Regions from separate parts of the Pseudoalteromonas sp. SW0106-04 genome, predicted to be linked through region 2. Evidence: predicted binding sites of a transcription regulator. Region 2 holds the regulator's gene; the other holds the start of a gene.
What was found. Region 2 encodes FliA, which starts transcription of late flagellar genes. Its sites were predicted from a motif close to CTAAAGNTNNNNNNNNNNNNGCCGATA; they were not measured.
Positions count from the first base shown of each region.

Region 1: W04_RS04340 (DUF5610 domain-containing protein) is a predicted target of FliA. The motif match lies at 3,718-3,744, and genes of this name have one in related genera.

Region 1 covers NZ_BCAI01000002.1:356,390-367,751, reverse strand. Annotated here, with positions in the region: gene ccoG (cytochrome c oxidase accessory protein CcoG) at 1-180, shown strand, start outside; gene W04_RS04360 (serine/threonine protein kinase) at 182-1,159, shown strand; gene W04_RS04355 (thiol:disulfide interchange protein DsbA/DsbL) at 1,200-1,820, shown strand; gene W04_RS04350 (thiol:disulfide interchange protein DsbA/DsbL) at 1,833-2,465, shown strand; gene trmA (tRNA (uridine(54)-C5)-methyltransferase TrmA) at 2,533-3,630, opposite strand; gene W04_RS04340 (DUF5610 domain-containing protein) at 3,826-4,977, shown strand; gene W04_RS04335 (OmpA family protein) at 5,349-6,410, shown strand; gene acnB (bifunctional aconitate hydratase 2/2-methylisocitrate dehydratase) at 6,668-9,265, shown strand; gene W04_RS04320 (2OG-Fe dioxygenase family protein) at 9,495-10,127, shown strand; gene W04_RS04315 (cysteine desulfurase-like protein) at 10,137-11,362, shown strand, end outside.
Region 2 covers NZ_BCAI01000011.1:55,030-66,391, forward strand. Annotated here, with positions in the region: gene flhB (flagellar biosynthesis protein FlhB) at 1-461, shown strand, start outside; gene flhA (flagellar biosynthesis protein FlhA) at 542-2,647, shown strand; gene flhF (flagellar biosynthesis protein FlhF) at 2,679-4,178, shown strand; gene W04_RS13115 (MinD/ParA family protein) at 4,171-5,031, shown strand; gene W04_RS13120 (RNA polymerase sigma factor FliA) at 5,047-5,769, shown strand; gene cheY (chemotaxis response regulator CheY) at 5,808-6,191, shown strand; gene W04_RS13130 (protein phosphatase CheZ) at 6,209-6,964, shown strand; gene W04_RS13135 (chemotaxis protein CheA) at 6,981-9,278, shown strand; gene W04_RS13140 (chemotaxis response regulator protein-glutamate methylesterase) at 9,292-10,425, shown strand; gene W04_RS13145 (flagellar motor protein) at 10,418-11,182, shown strand; gene W04_RS13150 (OmpA family protein) at 11,184-11,362, shown strand, end outside.

The DNA.
Region 1 (11,362 bases), on a different contig from region 2:
GTGATTGGTGAGCAGGAGTTCACCGTACAGCCGGGGCGCTCCCACAATGCACCGTTGTCGGTGATCATTGACCCTTATGACTTACGTAAGCCAATGACCGAATTTGAGTTTGTGCTTTACCCAGTGGATAGCCCTGACACTCAGCTTAAGCAATCCAGCAACTTCTTTAAAGGGCGCTAATGTGAGCGAGTTTAGTTTTGCATCTTTGACACCTGACACCATTTTAGATGCCCTTGACTCGGTTGAGGTGTACGCCGAGTCCGGGTTATTAGCACTCAATAGCTATGAGAATCGGGTGTATCAATTTTTGGCAGAGGATAAGCGCCGCTATGTTGTAAAGTTCTATCGCCCAGAGCGTTGGAGCGATGCACAAATTTTGGAAGAGCACCGCTTCACTCAAGAATTAATGGATGCTGAGGTGCCAGTGGTGGCACCTTTGACAATCAACGGCAAGACCCTGTTTAAGCATCAAGGTTATCGTTTTACCTTGTTCCCAAGTGTGGGTGGCCGGCAGTTTGAAATGGACAATCTGGATCAGTTGGAGCAACTCGGGCGCTTAATCGGGCGGATGCACCAAACGGCTAAAGCGTCTGCTTTTGAGCAGCGACCAACGCTTGGGTGCGACGAGTATTTGCATCAAGCTAAGGTTCATTTACAGCAAAGTAACTTGGTGAGCACAGCCATGTCGCTGCCATTTTATACGGTACTGCAACAGGTTATTGATAAAACGGTACAACTTTATGATTGTTCGCAGAGTATTCGCTTGCATGGTGACTGCCACGCTGGCAACATTCTATGGTCTGCGGACAACACCCTGACATTCGTTGACCTTGATGACAGCCGACAAGGCCCAGCGATTCAAGATTTATGGATGATGCTCAGTGGTGACAGGCAAAATCAGTTACTGCAGCTTGATACATTGGTTCTGGCATATGAAGAATTTGCCGACTTCGACCATTCTCAGTTGCGATTGATTGAGCCATTGCGAGCCATGCGCATGGTGCATTATATGGGCTGGATAGCAAAACGTTGGTCAGATCCGGCGTTTGAACGGAACTTTTCTTGGTTTGCTGAAGACAAATACTGGGAACAGCAAACTCTGGCTTTAAAAGAGCAGTTGGCGGCGTTAGATGAGCCACCATTAAAACTTTTACCTTAAGCACCTGCTTTTGATGTTTAATGTATACATTGAGATGACTATGATAAAAACTTTAAAATATTCACTACTACTACTTTGCCTACCTGTTGCCGCTTGGGCAGCTGACTTTAAAGCGGGCGAGCACTATCAAGTACTTGAAGCTGAAGCGTCTGAAGCTGATAAAGTAACCGAATTTTTCTCTTTCTACTGCCCTCATTGCTTCAAGCTTGAGCCTATTGTTGGGGCGCTTGAAGAGTCACTGCCTGAAGGCGTGCCTTTAGTTAAGAGCCATGTAAACTTCTTACGTATTGATAAAGATGCGCAAAACCGCTTAACTCGGGCTTACCTCGTTGCCAAAGAAGAAGGTAAAGAAGCCGAAGTAGCGCAGGCGATTTTCGATAGCATTCACCGTCAACGCGAGCCATTACAAACGCAAGAGTCTGTGGAAGCGTTGCTCGCAGAGCAAGGCATTGATGCCCAACGTTTCGCTATGCTTGCTGCGAGCGAACCTGTTGTAAATGGTGAGAAAGAAGCCGTGGATGACCAAACAACTTACTCAAAACTAGGTGCTTTGACAGGCGTGCCAACACTCATCGTTAACGATAAGTACAAAGTACATGTGCATAAAGTGGCATCGCAACAAGAGCTAAACGAGCTCGTAAACTATTTATTAGAAAAATAATCGGAGTACTCGATGAAGAAGTTCATTGCTTTAGCCATGATGGCATTAGCGCTGCCTATCAGTGCAATTGCGGCACAGTTTGAAGAAGGCACGCACTATGAAGTGGTTTCGGACAGAGCTAGCCGTAAGCCGGAAGTGAAAGAGTTTTTCTCTTTCTATTGCCCCGCATGTAACGCGTACGAAGGCTTGCTTATGGATGTAAAACCAAAGCTCAGCAAAGATGTTGATTTTAAGAAAAGCCACGTTAATTTCATGGGCGGCCGCAGCACCGAGAATCAAGATATGCTGTCACAAGCACTCGCGACTGCTGAAGTGCTGCCGCAAAAAGATAAGCTGATTGCAGCCATGTTCAGTCATATCCACACTAAGCGCGCTAAGTTTAACGAAGTCGCTGACGTGAAAGATATTTTTGTTGCCAACGGCGTAGATGGCGATAAGTTTGACAAGCTATTTAAAGGTTTTGCTATTCGCACTAAAGCCTCTAAGATGCAGCGCGATCAAGAATACTTTAAAGAAAAGGGGGCCCTACGCGGTGTTCCTACCTTTATTGTTAATGGTAAATATCGCCTACTACTAGGTCGTGAGTCAGGTGTTACCGATCCTGAAGATATTGCTGCACTAATTAACTTTCTTGCGAAAAAATAAGTTAAGAAAGACATAAAAAAAACCGCATTTAATGATGCGGTTTTTTTTATTCTGCAAACAATGTCAGTTACTTGCGAGTGAGGAACACACCGGATTCAATATGATGGGTGTAAGGGAACTGATCAAAAATCGCGAATCGCGTTACCTTATGAGTACTTGCTAGCCTATCTAAGTCGCGCTCTAAGGTGTCTGGGTTACAGGAGATGTAGACAATATTGTCATACTCACTCACCAACTTACAGGTTAACTCATCCATACCAGCACGCGGTGGATCAACCAAGATGGTCTGGCAGTTATACTCTTGTAAGTCGATGTCTTTTAAGCGGCTAAAGCTGCGTTCTTGACGCATAGCTTGGGTAAATTCCTCGCTACTCATACGAATAATATCGAGGTTAGTCACCTTATTAGCAGCGATATTGTATTGTGCCGATTTAACCGATGACTTCGAAATTTCTGTGGCCAATACGCGATTGAAAGACCCTGCTAAGGCGACAGAGAAGTTACCATTACCGCAATAAAGCTCGAGCAAATCATTATTCAAGGGGGCGCACACATCTTGAGCCCAGCCCAGCATTAGCTCGTTCACCTTGGCATTGGGTTGGGTAAAGCTGTTTTCTACTTGCTGATAAACGTACTGCTGGCCATTTACCTGCAAGCGCTCAATAACATAGTCATTCCCTAACACTTCTTTTTGTTTGCGAGCACGGCCAATGAGTTCAACATTAAAGCGTTTTTGTAATCTTGCTTGTAATTCCTTGGCACCAGCTAGCCATTGCTCGTCGAGTGGCTTGTGGTAAAGCAGGCTCACCAATGCCTCACCGCTTAGCGTCGTGAGGTAATCGATTTGAAACAGTTTACGGCGCATCAACTCATCATCTTTGAGCTCGTTGATAAGTGTGCTCATAAGGTCATTGATTAGCGGCGCACCCGGGTCAAAGTGATCAACGCGGATCTTCTCTTTGCTCACGGGGTCAAACATAATGTGGTAGAGCTCGTCCTGATCATGCCATACTCTAAACTCAGCACGTTGACGGTAATGCTTCGGCGGCGAAGCAAACACTTCAAGCTGTTGCACACCAAAGCGCGAAAACTGTGTCGTGATTCGTTGTTGTTTTTCTGTTAGCTGCGCGTCATAGGTGCTGGTATCGATATCAATTACTGGCATGCAAACCTCTCGTTATTAAGTGCGCCGCTATTGTAGGCAGTTGCCACGGTTTGTCCAGTATCGGTCATTATAAAGTGCACAAAATTTCTACAGTTTCTGTGCGTGCTGCCGATAACAGCGGTAGTAGTATATTAATTGACTCATGAATGTGTGCTGCCAAGGCTTGGCAACCACTGCAGAGGAGGGCCTTAGCTCATGAAAATTAGCGATTTAAATCATATCTTTAACCAAAGCAATCGTTCTGGTTTAAAAAATAAAGGTGATGCGCCGGCACAGCCCGCGATTAACTCTCCGAGGTTTGATAGTTACTCATCGGGTTATGGCCAAGTGGGTGCCAAGGTATTGAATGATAAATTGGCGCAAGCGTTAGGGCTCGAACAACCAAAACAGCAAAGCAAGCCGTTATTTGACTTCGAAGAGGTTGTGAAAAATGTGCTGCAGTTTGTCACAGGTGCGGTGAAAAAAGCCAAAGCTGATGGCGCCAATGACGACAAGTTACAAGAAATGCTGGCGCAAGCGCGCGAAGGCGTGCAAACCGGTATTGATGATGCCTACGGTGAGCTTGAAGATGCTGGGCTACTCAATGACGAAATTAAAACCGGCATTGAGCAGTCACAAAAAGGTATCGAGGAAGGGCTCAATGAGTTTGAGCAATCGCTTTTTGGCGAACAAAGTATTGGTAATGGTGTAGCGGTAAGCCAAGCCCAGTATATGCAGCTACAAAATAATGCCGAGTATCGCTTTACTACCGCTGAAGGCGATGAAGTGGTCGTTAGTTTAGCGCAAAACTTCCAAGCTGGTGCGGCTGCCAGTTTATTTGCCCCCGGCGAAAAGCAAGGGGCTGGCTATGCATCTGAACAGTTTGAGAAGCAGGAATTAAACTTCACGTTATCGGTTAATGGCGAATTAAATGAAGATGAGCAGCAAGCTGTAAATGATTTCATGGCGCAACTGCAAGGCGTAAGTGAAGATTTCTTTAGCGGCCAATATGATGAGGCATTCAATAAAGCCAGTGAGTTGCAGCTAGATAACCCTGAGCTAGTCGCCTTCTCTATGGATCTGACACAAACTAAAACTCGTGCTGCAATAAGAGAGTATGAGCGCTCGGCACCAGGTAAGGAGGTTGCCAAAGAGCTGCAACCTTTCAATGAATCGCTGAAAGAGGCATACAAACAGGCCGGTGACTTAGGGCTGCAAAATGAACTATCGGGGTTGATGCTTTGGCTCAATCAAGATAAAGAGCAAGAGAAAGTGCAGGAGTTTATTGACTACAGCAAAGCGATGTTCTCGCAGCTGGAGCAGCTGTTAAAAGACTCACCATCGACCCCCAACGATGACAGCGAGTAATAAACAAAAAGCACCATTCGGTGCTTTTTTAATGCCTTGGTTACATTCAGTTCATAGTACTTTAATATGATGCTCAGCAGCTATTCAGCAAACTTGTGTTTAAATTTGAAGTACAAAGTGGGGCTAAGCTTTTGTTTTTGCTTCACTGCGGTCTACACTTTGGGTGTGGAAATGAACTGTTGGCTTGGACCACGACGTAGAGCACATTGATTATTGTGGCTACGATAAGAGCAAGAAATGCCAGCTAATAAAGTCAATAACAATCGAACGAGCCCAGATTTATCAAGCAGTATTAGTCGCTTTTTTAATCTGGTGTGTGACGCAACAATGCTAAGCGCGTGCTCGATAATCGTTAACATGGGATGGATACAATGAAAATCAAATCACTCTCTGCAGCTATTGTACTGGCTTTCGCAACTCAAGGCGTTATGGCTGACGAACAAACAAACCCGCAAGAAGGCCTCCATATTGGTGTTTTTGGGGATTATTTCTGGGCCGATTGGGATCGCATTGATGGTGCGCCTGTAGGCACTGAAATTGGCGAATCTTTTGGCTCAGGTGTTGAAGTGGGTTATCGCTTTAACGAATATTGGACTGCACGATTAGAGTTTGCTGCACTCGAGCTTGATATTGAAAATACCGACAATCATAAAACCGGCGAGCGTTATGGTGCTGATGTACTATACCACTTTAACGATACCGTCTATGGTGTGTTGGGTGCTAAGAAGTTTGATGTTTATAACGACTTCAATGCGGCAAATCTAGGTGTGGGTTTTCGCCATCACCTAACTTATAACTGGGCTGCATATGGTGAAGCAAATTACTACGAAGGCTTGAACCAAAACCACTCAGATTTCGGCCTTAAACTAGGTCTTAGCTATCACTTTGGTGATAAGCCGCAGCCGAAAAAAGTAGAGCCGGCGCCAGAGCCTGTTGTTGCTCCAGTAGTTAAAGAAGAGCCGAAAGACAGCGATAAAGATGGCGTTATTGACGCGCGAGATAATTGCGCAAATACACCTATGACCGATGCGGTGGATGAGAACGGTTGTACTCGTTACATGGAAAAAGGCGATAAAGTGAGCTTGTTAGTGCGCTTCCCGCATGATAACTCAGACGTAAACCAGCGTTACTTTGACGATATTCAAGAAGTGGCTGACTTTATGAAAGAGTATCCAAAAACCACTGTGCTGTTGGAAGGTCACGCTTCTGCAGTGGGTGATGCCGCTTATAACAAAACGCTCTCTAAAAAGCGTGCCGATCACGTAGCGAACCAGCTTATCGACGACGGCATTGCCGAGTCGCGCATCAATACGGTGGGCTTCGGTGAAGAGCGCTTGTTAAACGATGCAAACACTGCACAAGCACATGCGCAAAACCGTCGCGTTGAAGCACATATCTCTGTAACTGAACGCGTAAAAGTAAATCGCAACTAAGTATCAACTGATGAGAAAGCCCAGCGCGATGCTGGGCTTTTTTGTTGCAAATAATTATTACTCAATATTCACCACTTTATATCTTCTCTTAATTGATATTCATCAAATTTATAGTGACTATTTCCTTACTGGGCAATGGCAGCAATTTTCTTCTATCTTTAAAGCCTTTATAATTGTATTTGTGTCAAAATTTTATAAATAGCACGTAAGCGCTTTGGCGATACGCGCTGTTTTCACGTCACCAAGAGGGCAAAATTGTGCTTCAAGAATATCGTAAACATGTTGAAGAGCGTGCAGCCCAAGGTATTGTGCCTGCACCACTAGATGCTCAGCAAACAGCTGACTTAATCGAACTTATTAAAAACCCACCAGCCGGTGAAGAAGAATTCATTTTAGACTTACTTGTAAACCGTGTACCACCTGGTGTGGATGACGCGGCTTACGTAAAAGCAGGTTTCCTTGCTGCAGTTGCTAAAGGCGAAACGCAAACGCCACTTATTGATAAAGAAAAAGCAGCAGAGCTACTAGGCACTATGCTTGGCGGTTACAATATTGCGCCAATGGTAGACCTTCTTGATGACGACGCTTTAGCACCGATTGCTGTAAAGGGCTTGTCACACACTTTACTTATGTTCGACGCGTTTTATGACGTGGAAGAAAAAGCCAAAGCAGGTAATAAGTACGCGCAGCAAGTTATCGAATCATGGGCAAATGCTGAGTGGTTTGAGAAAAAGCCAGCAGTACCAGAGAAAATCTCTGTTACCGTGTTCAAGGTAACCGGTGAGACTAACACCGATGACCTTTCTCCAGCTCCTGATGCGTGGTCACGTCCTGACATTCCATTGCATGCTTTGGCAATGCTGAAAAATGAGCGTGATGGCATTAACCCTGATAAAAACGGTGAAGTAGGTCCTATTTCACAGCTAGAAGAGCTAAAAACAAAAGGCTTACCACTTGCCTATGTAGGTGATGTTGTAGGTACTGGTTCTTCACGTAAATCAGCGACTAACTCAGTACTTTGGTTTATGGGTGAAGACATTCCACACGTACCGAATAAGCGTGTTGGCGGTGTTTGTCTTGGCGGTAAAATTGCCCCTATTTTCTTCAACACCATGGAAGATTCTGGCGCGCTACCAATCGAGTTAAATGTTGATGACATGAATATGGGCGATCAAATTGATATCTACCCATATGAAGGTGTGGTGAAGCGTCACGGCACCGATGAGGTGATCAGCACTTTCGAACTTAAATCTGACGTGATTCTTGACGAAGTGCGTGCTGGCGGTCGTATCCCTCTGATTGTGGGTCGTGGCCTTACCGATAAAGCGCGTGCCTCCTTGGGTATGGAACCGGAAGATATTTTCCGTAAGCCAAAGATCATTACCGACTCAGGTAAGGGCTTCACGCTAGCGCAGAAGATGGTTGGTCGCGCTTGTAACATGCCAGGTGTTCGCCCAGGCCAATACTGCGAGCCTAAGATGACTACCGTGGGTTCACAAGACACCACCGGTCCAATGACTCGTGATGAGCTTAAAGACTTAGCTTGCCTTGGTTTCTCTGCTGATTTAACCATGCAGTCTTTCTGCCACACTTCAGCCTACCCGAAACCAATCGATGTGAAAACGCACCACACGCTGCCTGATTTCATCATGAACCGTGGCGGTGTATCACTGCGCCCAGGCGATGGTGTTATTCACTCTTGGCTTAACCGTATGCTACTTCCAGATACAGTAGGTACGGGTGGTGACTCACACACCCGTTTCCCTCTAGGTATTTCATTCCCAGCAGGTTCTGGTGCGGTTGCGTTTGCAGCGGCGACCGGGGTTATGCCTCTGGATATGCCTGAGTCTGTATTGGTGCGCTTTAAAGGTGAAATGCAGCCAGGTATCACGCTTCGTGACCTCGTCCATGCTATTCCTTATTACGGCATCAAAGAAGGTCTGCTTACCGTTGAGAAGAAAGGTAAGATCAACGAATTCTCTGGCCGCATTCTTGAAATTGAAGGTGTTGAACACCTTACTGTTGAGCAAGCATTCGAGCTCTCTGATGCATCAGCGGAGCGTAGTGCCGCCGGTTGTACCGTCAAGCTGAGCCGTGAATCAATCGCTGAATACCTAGAGTCAAACATTGTCATGTTGAAGTGGATGATCTCTGAAGGTTACGGCGATGTACGTACTATCGAGCGTCGTATTAAAGCGATGGAAGAGTGGCTTGCCAACCCAGAGCTAATGGAAGCGGACAAAGATGCAGACTACAAGCACGTGATTGAAATTGATCTTGCAGAGATCAAAGAGCCAATCTTGTGTGCGCCAAACGATCCAGATGATGCGCGTTTACTCTCTGACGTAACCGGTGAGAAAATCGACGAAGTATTCATCGGCTCATGTATGACTAACATCGGTCACTTCCGTGCCGCTGGTAAGCTTCTTGATAACTACGGCGGTCGTTTGCCAACTCAACTTTGGGTTGCGCCACCAACGAAAATGGACCGTGACCAGCTAACAGACGAAGGTTACTACGGTATCTTTGGTCGTGTCGGCGCTCGTATTGAAACACCAGGGTGTTCATTGTGTATGGGTAACCAAGCTCGAGTTGCTGATAAAGCGACTGTGGTGTCTACCTCAACGCGTAACTTCCCGAACCGTTTAGGTACTGGTGCTAATGTATTCTTGGCTTCTGCTGAGCTTGCAGCGGTTGCAGCGATTTTGGGTAAACTACCTACGCCTCAGGAATACCAAGAGTATGCCGAGAAGATCAATGCGACAGCGGCTGATACGTATCGTTACTTGAACTTCCATAAAATGCCTCAGTACACCAAAAAAGCGGATGAGGTCATCATCCAGCAAGCGGTGTAATGCAGCGTTAAATAAAAAAGCCCACGCAAGTGGGCTTTTTTATGCTCAAAACAAAGTTGATTAGGTGTTTATTTTTTCACTATATAAAAATGTTGGATTATTTACCTGTTATATTTCTATGTATGCATTTTTGATGCAAAAACATATAAACTAACTGGGTAAATAAAATCAAACCACCACCGAAAATAGCTTAAGATCCCCGCAAATTTGCATAAAAGGCAGGATCTTTATGACAACGTTAAATAATCAGAACCTTCTCCAGCTTCGTTTTATCGACCAAGCTCATATCGACGCAGTAAAGCCTTCGTTTGATAATCTTCCCGACAACCCGTATGCCGATGGTGCATTTCGTAAGCGTCGCTACTCAGTGGTTAAAATGCAGCAAGGCGAGCTTACGCTACAGCCAACTAAAGCCTTTGTTCAGGACGACTCCATCAATAACTTCCAAGGCAATATTGAGCGTACCTACGAGAATCTAGAACAGTCGCTGTTGGCCAGTGCAGGCATGAAGCGCATTGTGGAAGAGTTTCGCACCATGACCGGCATCAGTGATGACCGTGATATTGAAATTCATCAGTTCCGCATGTTGGCGATTGAAAGTGATACGCCGCCGGCACCTGAAGGCGTGCATCAAGACGGCTTTGACCATGTCTGTGTATGTGGCGTATCGCACGAAAACCTAGAAGGCGGAGAGCTGCTGGTGTATGAGCATAAAGAAGCGAAACCGTGTTTTAAAATGGAGATCAAAGACGGCATGTTTGCGCTGATTGACGATCGCCAAGTTTGGCACAACGCCACGCCGATGAATAAAATTGATGATAGCAAGCCAGGTTACTTGGATTGCTTCGTGCTGACAGCTTAAGGGACAGCCATGAACTTAACCGAATTACGCCAGCAGTTTCCGGCGTTAATGCAGCAGGTGGATGGTCAATCTCCGACCTTTTTTGATGGTCCAGGTGGGGCGCAGGTTCCGCAGTCTGTTTTAGACGCGATGAGCAGTTACCTTGGCCACTACAATGCTAATTTGGGCGGCGCGTTTTTCTCCAGTGACAAAACCGTGGCGGTGATGAGTGCCGCGCGTCAAGCAGTGGCTGATTTACTTAATAGCCCAAGCCCTGAGCAAATTGTCTTTGGCGCCAACATGACCAGCCTGACATTCAGTTTCAGCCGCGCTTTGGCAAGAGACTGGCAAGCGAGCGATGAGATCATTGTCACCAATGCTGATCATTATTCAAATGTATCATCATGGGTGCAGGCTGCTGAAGACAAGGGGGCGCGAGTGCATGCGCTACGCGTCAACGAGCAGGATTGTACCTTGGATATGGCTCATTTCGAGCAGCTTCTTAATGGCAATACTAAGCTGGTGGCAGTGACCTATGCTTCCAATACCACAGGCTCTATCAATGATATTAAGCGCATTATTGAGCTTGCTCACCAGCACGGTGCGTTAGTCTATGTGGATGCCGTGCACTACGCACCACATGAGCTTATCGATGTACAAGCCTTAGACTGTGACTTCCTTGCTTGCTCAGCTTATAAGTTCTTTGGTCCGCACGTAGGCATCGTTTACGGTAAGCGCGCTCATTTGGAGCATTTTACTCCCTACAAAGTCGCGCCGGCGAAAGATGTGGTTCCGGGGCGTTGGGAAACGGGCACACAAAGCTTTGAAGGGTTGGCCGGTGTCACCGCCGCAATTGAATATATCGCCAGTTTAAGTGGTCTTGATGCCAGCACGCCACGTCGTCAGCGCTTGCAAGCTGCCTTTGCTAATAGTAAAGAGCATGAAATGGCGCTCAGTCGCCACTTCTTAACGCGTTTGGCGGAGTTTCCACAGATCACTCTGTATGGCATTAGCGATGTTGAACGAGTGCAACAGCGTACACCCACCTTTGCACTGACCATTGCCGGCTTCGAACCGCGCCAAGTTTCGGAGTTTTTAGGCCAGCACCACCTCTGTGTATGGGATGGTAACTTTTATGCGCAAGGCCTGTGTGAGCAGCTCGGCGTGATGGATAAAGGCGGAGTCGTGCGTATCGGTTGCATGCACTACAACAGCATCGCCGAAATAGACCGCTTATTCGAGCTCTTGGCAACGCT
Region 2 (11,362 bases):
TACAAGAAGTTAAAGACGAGTATAAAAACTCCGAAGGTGACCCGCAGATCAAAGCGCGTATTCGGCGAACCCAGCGGGAAATGTCACAACGTCGGCAAATGCAAGATGTGCCTGATGCGGATGTGGTGGTAACCAACCCGACACACTTCTCGGTAGCGATAAAATACGATACTGAAAAAGCCGGTGCGCCAATAGTATTGGCGAAAGGGGCCGATGAAATGGCCTTACAAATTCGTAAAATAGCCAAGGGGAATGACGTCCCGCTGGTAGAGTCTCCAGTGCTAACCCGGGCGCTCTATCATACCACTGAAGTAGGCGAACAAATTCCCGAGCAGCTATTTACCGCCGTCGCGCAAGTGTTGGCCTATGTGTATCAGCTGAAACGCTTTGAAAAAGGACGCGGTCGCCGGCCGTCTAAACTGGCAGACAAACTACCTATTCCTGATGAATTCAAGTATTAACCAACTGAAATATAAGATATAAAAAACTGGCCTACTCCTTGCTTTGATGACTGCAGTGTCAATTTATTGCTGTAGCATTTATGGATTTTAAGGCCGTTCTCACCCAGCTTAATCGCGATAAAAAAGAATATGCAAAAGGCGTAGGTACGCCGCTGTTGGTGCTTGCTGCACTGGCAATGGTGGTATTACCTATGCCGCCATTTCTACTGGATATTCTATTTTCGTTTAATATTGCGCTGGCCTTGGTGGTACTGTTAGTTACGGTCTACACCATGAAACCGCTTGAATTTGGTATGTTCCCAGCGGTGCTTTTAGTCGCGACCATTATGCGTCTGGCGCTTAATGTTGCCAGTACGCGGGTGGTGTTATTAGAGGGCCACCAAGGCGGGGATGCGGCCGGTAAAGTAATTGAAGCCTTTGGCTCGGTGGTGATCGGCGGTAACTATGCCGTGGGTCTGGTTGTCTTTCTGATCTTAATTATTATCAACTTCGTGGTTATCACCAAAGGGGCCGGGCGTATATCAGAAGTGTCTGCCCGCTTTACCCTCGACGCGATGCCCGGTAAACAAATGGCCATTGATGCCGATTTGAACGCGGGTTTTATCAGCGCCGAGCAAGCGCGGGAGCGGCGTGAAGAAGTCACCCGTGAAGCGGACTTTTACGGTTCGATGGACGGTGCCAGTAAGTTCGTAAAAGGCGATGCCATTGCGGGTATCGTTATCTTAGTGATCAATATCGTTGGCGGATTGTTCGTCGGTATGATCCAACATGACTTGAGTTTTTCTCAGGCCATGGAAGTGTATACCTTACTCACCATTGGTGATGGCCTCGTGGCACAGCTGCCATCGCTGTTGCTATCAATCGGTACTGCTATCGTCGTAACTCGCCAAAATGAATCACACAATATGGGCGAGCAAGTTAAAACCCAGCTTGGTAATGACAAAGCACTGTGGATAGCATCCGGTATTCTCATCACCATGGGGTTGGTACCGGGTATGCCACATGTGGCGTTTTTAGGCTTGGGTGGCTTACTTGGTTTTATTGCTTATTATTCGCAAAAGCAGGCAAAGCTTGCTGCTGAGCAGGAGCAACAAGAAGCTGAGCAGGGCCCTGGCAGCAATGTTGCCACCCACGACGAACCAAAAGAATTGGGCTGGGACGATGTGCAGCAAGTCGATGTCATCGGCTTGGAGGTAGGCTACCGTTTGATCCCGCTGGTGGATCAGGCCCAAGGTGGGGAATTGTTAAGCCGCATTAAAGGGGTCCGTAAGAAGCTCTCACAGGAACTGGGCTTTTTAGTGCCGCCCGTTCATATTCGCGATAATTTAGAGTTAGACCCTAATGCCTATCGTATTACCCTAATGGGCGTGTCCAGTGGTGATGGTGAACTCAGTCATGGTGATGAACTGGCCATCAACCCGGGTCAAGTCTTTGGCCCAATCAATGGTGTGGCGACCAAAGATCCGGCTTTTGGTCTGGATGCGGTGTGGATCAAGCCAGAGCAAAAAGATGAAGCACAGTCTTTAGGTTACACCGTCGTTGATGCTGCTACGGTAGTAGCGACCCACATTAGCCAGTTACTCACTAATAACGCCTCACTGCTATTGGGTCACGAAGAAGTTCAGAGTCTGCTTGATATGCTAGCGAAAAGCCATCCGCGTCTAGTAGAAGGTCTAGTACCAGATGTGTTACCGCTGACGACCATAGTGAAAGTGCTACAAAATCTCCTCAATGAAGGCGTTGCTATTCGCGATATGCGCAGCATAGTACAAACACTCGTAGAGTATGGTCCGCGCAGCCAAGACCCTGATGTATTAACCGCAGCGGTACGTATTTCATTGCGTCGTTTGATTGTGCAAGATGCGGTTGGCGCTACGCCAGAAATTCCTGTCATAACATTGGCGCCTGAGTTGGAACAGATGTTGCATCAGTCGCTTCAGAACGCAGGAGATGAGGGTGCTGGCATTGAGCCAGGCTTGGCAGAGCGGCTACAGGCCTCTTTAAGCGAAGCCCACCAGAACCAAGAAATGTCGGGTGAACCTTCCATCTTATTGACCTCCGGGATGCTTCGTACAGTGTTATCACGTTTTGTGAAGCACACCATCCCAGGGCTTAAGGTGATGTCTTACCAAGAAGTGCCCGATGAGCGTCAAATTAAGATTGTTAGCTCCGTTGGACAGCAATAGATCGGAAAGCCGGTTGTGAGAGGGTAATATTATGAAAATCAAACGCTTTTTTGCTAAAGATATGCGTACAGCACTGAAAGAAGTAAAAGATGAGCTGGGTGTTGACGCGGTGATCATGTCGAACAAAAAGCTTGCAGATGGCGTTGAAATCGTTGCTGCTATTGACCATGAACGCCCAGCAGCCGCACCGAAAAGCGCTCCCCAGCAGCAAATGCAGCCGCGCGCCACTGAGCAGCGTATGGTACGCCCACAAACACGTACGCAACGTCCCGAGCCGCAAAGTCACAATGGTGTGGCTGATTCATTACAGGCGTTGTTAGAGCGTCAGAGCCCGAAACCAAAGAATGCTGCTCTCGCCGACATGTTTTCGCAATCAGGTATTGATATGAGCGCGCCTGAAGAGCCCGTTGAACAGCCTCGCCATCGCGCCGCGCCGGCCAATCACTATGCTCCGCAGCCAACGCTAGCAGAGCCAACTCAAGCCCGCGCTGCAGCGCAGTCCATGGGTGATGATTTAGACGGTGACGGTTTTGACGAGCTACATCGCCAGCCCAATGATTCTGTACAGCAAGAGGCCATGGACAGCGAAGAGATCAGTGCCATGCGCGATGAGATGAATGCCATTCGTCAGCTTCTTGAACATCAAGTATCCGGCTTATTACATCAGGACCGAGCGCGCCGCGATCCAACTCGTGCCTGCTTTATCGAGCGCTTGCAGGGCATGGGCATCGACACTGAAGTGGCTGAGCAGTTGGTGCGTTATGTACCAGACGATGTATCGCGCAAGCAGGCATGGAGTGCAGCCCTGGATATGGTGCAAAAGCAGCTACACACCACCAATAATGAGATTTTACGTCATGGCGGCGTCTATGCGTTAGTCGGCCCTACGGGCGTAGGCAAAACCACGACGGTTGCAAAACTGGCCGCATTAGGGGCGCAAAAATACGGCGCTGACAAGGTTGCGCTGATCACCACGGATACATACCGTATCGGTGCTTACGAGCAGCTAGCAACTTATGGACGCATCATTGGTTGCCCTGTGAAGCAAGTAAAAGATGCCAATGAATTGGCCGATGTGCTTTATCAATTACGCAATAAACGTCTAGTATTAATTGACACAGCGGGAATGAGCCAGCGCGATTTACGTTTAAGTGAGCAATTAAACACGCTCATGCGCAGTACGCGAGTCGATATTCGTAGTTATTTAGTGCTCAGTGCCACAGCACAACATGAAGTGCTTCAAGAGACCGTAAGGCACTTCCAAAAAGTTGACTTAAGTGGTTGTATTTTCACCAAACTTGATGAAAGTCTAAGTTTAGGCGAGATTATTAGTGTAGCGATTCAAAATCGCTTACCAATAGGGTATCTTACTAACGGTCAACGCGTTCCAGAAGATATTCGCGTTGCTAACTCAGAAAAAATGGTTAGAAAAGCTGAACAATTGTTTATCAAACGCCAAAAAACACAAAAATCAGCGGCACCAGCAGGGCGCCAAACAGTGGCGTCTCAGGCAGTAGGAATGTATGATTAACACAGTGCACGATCAAGCAAGTGGCCTTCGAAAAATGAATCAAAACAATAGCCAAGGCGTAAAAGTAATCGCCGTGACCGGTGGCAAAGGGGGCGTCGGTAAAACCAATGTCTCTTTGAATTTAGCTATTGCCATGGGTCAGCAAGGCAAACGTGTCTTAGTGTTAGATGCTGACCTAGGACTGGCAAACTGTGACGTTATGCTTGGTCTGCGTGTTGAAAAAAACCTTTCTCATGTTCTAAGTGGTGAGTGCGAACTGCGTGATATACTGGTAACTGGGCCTGCAGGCATTCGTATTGCTCCGGCAACATCGGGGTCACAGAGCATGGTTGAACTGAGTGCTGCAGAGCATGCAGGTTTAATCCGTGCGTTTAGCGAGCTCGATAACGACTTTGATGTCCTCATTGTCGACACCGCCGCCGGTATCTCCGATATGGTACTGAGCTTCTCGCGTGCTGCGCAAGATGTTGTGGTGGTGGTCTGTGATGAGCCAACCTCAATTACCGATGCCTATGCGTTGATCAAGGTGCTTAGTCGTGAACATGGCGTATACAAATTCAAAGTCGTTGCCAATATGGTACGCAGCCAGCGTGAAGGGCAAGACTTATTTGCCAAACTCTCCAAAGTAACCGACCGATTTTTAGATGTGGCGCTCGAATTAGTGGCCACCGTGCCCTATGATGAAAACATGCGAAAATCAACGCGTCGCCAGAAAGCCGTTGTGGAGTTATTCCCTAACTCACCCGCTTCGGTATCGTTGAAAAGTCTCGCTGGCAAGGCATTAAAGTGGCCAACCCCGAATCAACCATCGGGGCATTTGGAGTTCTTCATTGAAAAGCTGGTCAATAATTAACTGTTGTTCGGATTTATGAATAAAGTGGCTGGATATCAAGATCAATTACAATTAAACACTCTGGTCGAGCGCCATGCCGCGCTGGTCAAGCGTGTTGCATGTCATTTGCTGGCTCGACTGCCGGCGAGTGTGCAGCTCGATGATCTCATTCAGTCCGGCATGATTGGCCTCATTGAGGCATCAAAAACCTTTGACGCCAGTAAAGGCGCCAGTTTCGAGACGTTTGCTGGTATTCGTATTCGTGGTGCGATGCTTGATGAAGTACGACGAGGAGATTGGGCTCCACGATCGGTACATCGCAATAGCCGCGCTGTAGCTACCGCTGTACATGAATTAGAAACCTCCCTAGGTCGGGAACCAAAGGATGTTGAAGTAGCTGAAAAACTTGATATTTCGCTCGATGAATACCATCATATTTTAAACGATGTTAATTGCTCTAAAGTGCTCGGTATCGAAGACTTAGGTGTCGATGAAGATGTACTCACCCCGAGCTGTGAACAATCTCAAACGGGGCGGCCCTACATCAGCGTTCACAATGAACGCTTTAACCAAGCATTAGTAGCGGCAATTAATTCTCTCCCCGAGCGTGATGCATTGGTATTATCGTTGTATTATAACGATGAAATGAATTTAAAAGAAATTGGGCAAATACTGGACGTAAGTGAGTCCCGTGTGAGTCAGATACATGGTCAGGCAATGATTAAGCTCAAAGCGAAAGTCAATGACTGGGTCAATTAGTAGTAAGAATAAAGGTTCATACCTCACTGGAGGATACTTTGGATAAAAACATGAAAATTCTCGTGGTCGATGACTTTTCCACTATGAGAAGAATCATTAAAAACCTATTGCGTGATTTAGGCTTTACCAACGTGCAAGAAGCGGACGATGGTAGTACCGCGCTGCCCATGTTGCAAAACCAAGAGTTTGACTTTGTGGTTACCGATTGGAACATGCCAGGTATGCAGGGTATCGATTTGCTCCGTGCAATTCGCGCCGACGACAGCTTAAAGCACATTCCAGTACTGATGGTAACTGCAGAGGCGAAGAAAGAACAAATCATTGCCGCTGCCCAAGCTGGCGTGAACGGTTACATTGTTAAGCCCTTTACCGCAGCTACATTAAAAACCAAGCTGGATAAAGTATTTGAGCGCTTAGGTTAACCGAGAAGGAGAGGTTTATGTCAGCTCCCGCTGCACCTCACATTACCCTAGAGCAAGCCAAACAGCTTGTATCGTTTCTTGAGCAAGGTGAGCAGGAGAAAGCCGATCAGCTGATCCTCGATGCTGCTTCCAAGGAACAGTCCGAACTGTTTGCTGAGGTTGGCAAGTTGACGCGGCAGCTTCACGAGTCGTTGAAGAATTTCCAACTCGATACGCGCTTGAACGACCTCACGCAAGAAGCCATTCCCGATGCTAAGCAGCGTCTTAATTATGTGATGGAAATGACCGAGCAGGCGGCAAACAAAACCATGGATGCCGTGGAAGCCAGTTTGCCCATCGCTGAGCAGCTATCCACTGAACTACATCAAATTAAACCCATTTGGGATAAATTGATGCGTCGTGATCTCGAATTAGGTGAGTTCAAGCAGTTGTGTCATCAGCTCGATAGCTTTATGAACCGCTCTCAAGGCAGCACAGTGGAGCTGCACGATCTACTTAACAATGTGCTGATGGCGCAAGATTACCAAGATTTAACAGGGCAAGTAATTCGCCGCGTAATCGAGCTGGTGCGCGAGGTAGAAGACAGCCTTATTAATTTATTAACTGTGTTTGCGGGCAACGAAGGTGAAGAACCGGTGGTTGAACAACAAAAAGCAAAACCAGCTGTGAACGCAGAAGGTCCAGAAGGGCCAATTATAGACACAGAATCACGTGATGACGTGGTCTCAGGCCAAGATGAAGTAGACGACTTGTTGTCTAGTTTAGGCTTCTAAAGAGGAGAGCGGCTGCATGAGCTTTGAAGTAGATGAAGATATTTTACAGGACTTTTTAGTCGAAGCAGGTGAGATATTGGAGCAGCTCTCTGAGCAGTTAGTAGAGCTTGAAAATAACCCTGATGATAAAGACTTGCTCAACGCTATCTTCCGGGGCTTCCACACTGTTAAAGGGGGAGCTGGGTTTCTCGGCATGAATGAGTTGGTGGATGCCTGCCATGGTGCTGAGAATGTGTTTGATATTCTGCGCCAAGGTAAGCGCCAGGTTACTTCTGAACTGATGGACGTGATCCTGCAAGCGCTCGATACAATTAACGACATGTTTGCGCTTATTCAAGCACGAGAGCAGCCGCAACCTGCAGACCCTGAGTTACTTGCTGTATTGCATAAACTGAGCGAACCTGAATCCGAAGATGAGGCACCTATTGCAGTGCCTGAACCTGCCGCAACTCCCAGTGAACCTGTTGTTGAACCCGAACCCGTGCCTGAAAATGACGCATCAGGGGCCGATGATTTTGGCGATGATATTTTGTTCGATGCGCCAAGTGCTGGCAGTGACGAAGGCGAAGCGATTGATGAAATCACCGAAGATGAATTCGAAAGCTTGCTTGATGAATTGCACGGCCAAGGCAAAGGCCCGTCTGTGGGTGAAGGGTCAGCGGATGCTGGAGCATCCGGTAATGATGAAGATATTACCGATGATGAGTTTGACTCGCTACTAGACGAATTACATGGCGCAGGCAGCTTTGGTGCCATTAGCGATAATGGTTCCGCGCCGAGCGCCGACGAGCAGGGAGCTGCGCAGCAGAGTGCACCGACCGCTTCGGGCGAATCAGAGTCGGCCAGTGGTGATGATGAAGACATTACCGAAGATGAATTTGATGCGCTACTTGATGAGCTGCATGGTAAAGGCAATGCGCCTAAAGCAAGCTCGGCAGACGCTTCGCCAGCGCCCGTTGAAAAGCCTGCGGCGCCAGTAAGCCAAAGTAAAGCTAAAGATACACCGCCGGCAACGCCAGCGCCTAGTCAAGCACCGGCGGCCGCAAAACCAGCGCCAAGCACGGCTAAGGGGAGCACCCCGCCTAGCAGTGGGGATGCCAAAAAACCGGCACCTAAAGCCGCACCACCGCCACAAGCAGAAACGACAGTGCGTGTCGATACCAAACGACTAGATCAGATCATGAATATGGTGGGTGAGCTGGTATTGGTGCGTAATCGTCTTATTACCTTAGCGAATAATAACAACAGTGAAGCTATGGGTAAGGCTATCTCTAATCTTGACGTGGTCACCGCCGACTTACAAGGTGCGGTGATGGCAACTCGGATGCAGCCAATTAAGAAAGTATTTGGCCGCTTCCCACGTGTGGTACGTGACCTTGCCCGCAGCTTACAAAAAGATATTTCCTTGGTCCTTGAAGGGGAAGAGACTGATTTAGATAAAAACCTTGTCGAAGCCCTCGCTGACCCACTTGTGCACTTAGTACGTAACTCAGTGGACCATGGTATTGAGATGCCTGATGTTCGAGAAGCAGCAGGTAAACCTCGCACCGGTACGGTGCGCTTATCGGCTTCTCAAGAGGGCGACCACATTCTCCTGAGCATCCACGATGATGGCGCTGGGATGGATGCCGAAAAACTGAAGAAAATCGCTATTAGCAAAGGGGTTATTGATCACGACCAAGCCGCTCGGTTGAGTGACACGGAAGCCTATAACCTTATTTTTGCACCTGGATTCTCCACCAAAGAGGAAATTTCTGATATTTCTGGGCGTGGTGTGGGTATGGATGTGGTGAAAACCAAGATCAGCCAGCTTAACGGCACCATTAATATCGACTCACAGCTCGGTGTTGGTACCCGTCTAGATATCAAAGTACCGTTGACGCTTGCTATTTTGCCAACGCTGATGGTGATTGTTGGTGAACAAACCTTTGCTCTGCCATTGGCGGCTGTTAGTGAGATTTTCCACCTTGATTTGACCAAAACCAACATTGTTGATGGTCAGCTCACCATTATTGTGCGTGAAAAAGCTGTACCACTATTTTATTTAGAGCATTGGTTAGTCAAAGGTGCGGACCGCACTCAACGTAAAGCCGAAGGCCATGTCGTCATCGTTCAAATTGGTACTAAAAAGGTCGGCTTTGTGGTGGATTCGCTGATTGGTCAAGAGGAAGTAGTCATAAAGCCTCTGGATGCGCTGCTGCAAGGCACACCAGGTATGGCCGGGGCGACAATTACCTCAGACGGTGGCATAGCCTTAATTCTAGACGTGCCAAGCATGCTAAAACATTACGCTGGGCGCTCCAGCGTTAACTAAAATCGAGTATTAAATGGCTGTCAAAGTTCTAATAGTTGACGACTCAAGCTTTTTTCGTCGCCGGGTTACTGAAATTCTTGAAGGTGATGCCAATATCGAAGTCATTGACGCAGCTGTCAATGGCGCTGATGCGGTGGAAAAAGCAGTTAAGTTACGCCCAGATGTGATCACCATGGATGTGGAAATGCCAGTGTTAGATGGTATTTCTGCAGTGAAACAAATCATGGCGAAATCGCCAACACCTATTCTTATGTTTTCCTCACTGACGCGTGAAGGAGCCAGCGCCACACTGGATGCACTTGATGCTGGGGCATTGGATTTCTTACCGAAAAAGTTTGAAGATATCGCGCGCAACAACCAAGATGCGATTGAGATACTTAGACAAAAAGTGCGCGAGCTAGGACGCCGTCGCCTTTCGCGTTTTAATCGCCCAACGACATCGACAACGGCATCATCACCAGCGCGCCCCAGTGTCACGACACGCAGTTCAGCGCAACTTGATAGAAGCTTTAACCAAGGAGCGTCGACTCGGCCTCAAAGCGCCAGCCAATTCAAGCCCAGCGGCAAAAAGTACAAGCTAGTGGCTATCGGCACCTCTACCGGGGGGCCTGTGGCGCTGCAAACAATTCTGACCAAGCTGCCAGCCAATTTTCCTCATCCTATTTTGCTTATTCAGCATATGCCGGCGGCATTCACTCCTGCATTTGCGCAGCGTTTGAATAACCTTTGCAAAATCAAGGTGAAAGAAGCGCAACAGGGAGACCGTTTACAACCTGGAACAGCGTACCTTGCACCCGGTGGTCAGCAAATGATGTTTGATGGCCGCGCTCAACAGCAAACCCTGAAGGTATTTCAAGACGACAACCCAAGAATTACTTATAAACCTAGTGTTGATGTTACTTTTGCCAGTAGCGCAAAAGCATTCGGCGGTGATGTATTAGCCATTGTGCTGACCGGCATGGGTGCTGATGGTCGCGAAGGTGCGCGGATGCTTAAACAATCAGGCTCACGGGTTTGGGCACAAGACGAGCAGTCTTGTGTCGTGTATGGCATGCCGCAAGCGATAGCCAGCGCCGGTTTGCATGATCACCAAGTGGCTCTTGACGATGTTGCCGCGCATTTACTCAAGGAAGTCGGCTGTGGATAAACTTTCCATAATTGGCCTTGCTGTTGCCATTATCGCCATTACCTTAGGCTATAGCCTCGAGGGCGGTATGGTTTCAGGGCTGATTGATGGACCGGCATTGATCATTGTCCTTGGTGGCACTTTAGGTGCCGTGATGTTGCAATCGCAACTAGCGACCTTCAAAAAGGCCTTGGGAGTCTTTAAGTGGGTATTTGTTCCCCCTTTTTATGATACTCAAGCTGGGATTGAGCAAATTAAATCGTGGGCCAGTACCGCACGTCAAAAAGGATACCTGGCTCTTGAGGAACAAGCACTCGTAAGTGAAGATCCTTATGCCGCTAAAGGCTTAAGCTTGCTGATTGATGGCTCTCATGAGCAGCGCTTGCGTGACACCCTAGAAATCGAGCTTATGTTAGAGCGCGAGCGGTTGCTAGATGCAGCTCGGGTTTACGAGGCCATGGGAGGATATGCGCCGACCATTGGTATTTTAGGGGCTGTGCTCGGGCTCATTCAGGCGATGGCATACATTAGCGAACCCGATAAATTGGGTGCAGGGGTCGCCACCGCGTTTTTGGCCACGATTTATGGTGTGGGCTTTGCCAACTTGTTATTCCTGCCCGTTGCCAACAAGCTAAAGCAAGTGATTGAAGAAAAAATGCTCTATCATGAGCTCATCGCTGAGGGCATCATGGCAATGCAGCAGGGAGAGACACCCGCAAATATAGAGTTGAAACTCGAGGCTTACTGCGCTGAGCGCCATGTTAGTGCAGGGTACTAATATGATGCGTATTCGTCACCGCCGAGGTCATGTAAAGGAGTCGCAACACACCCACCGTTGGCTCGTTTCTTACGCTGACTATATGACCATTATGTTCGCCTTGTTTGTGGTCATGTACGCGATTGCTATTAATAAAAAAGATGAGGAGTTTGCTATTTTCTCGCAGACTTTGGAGCAATT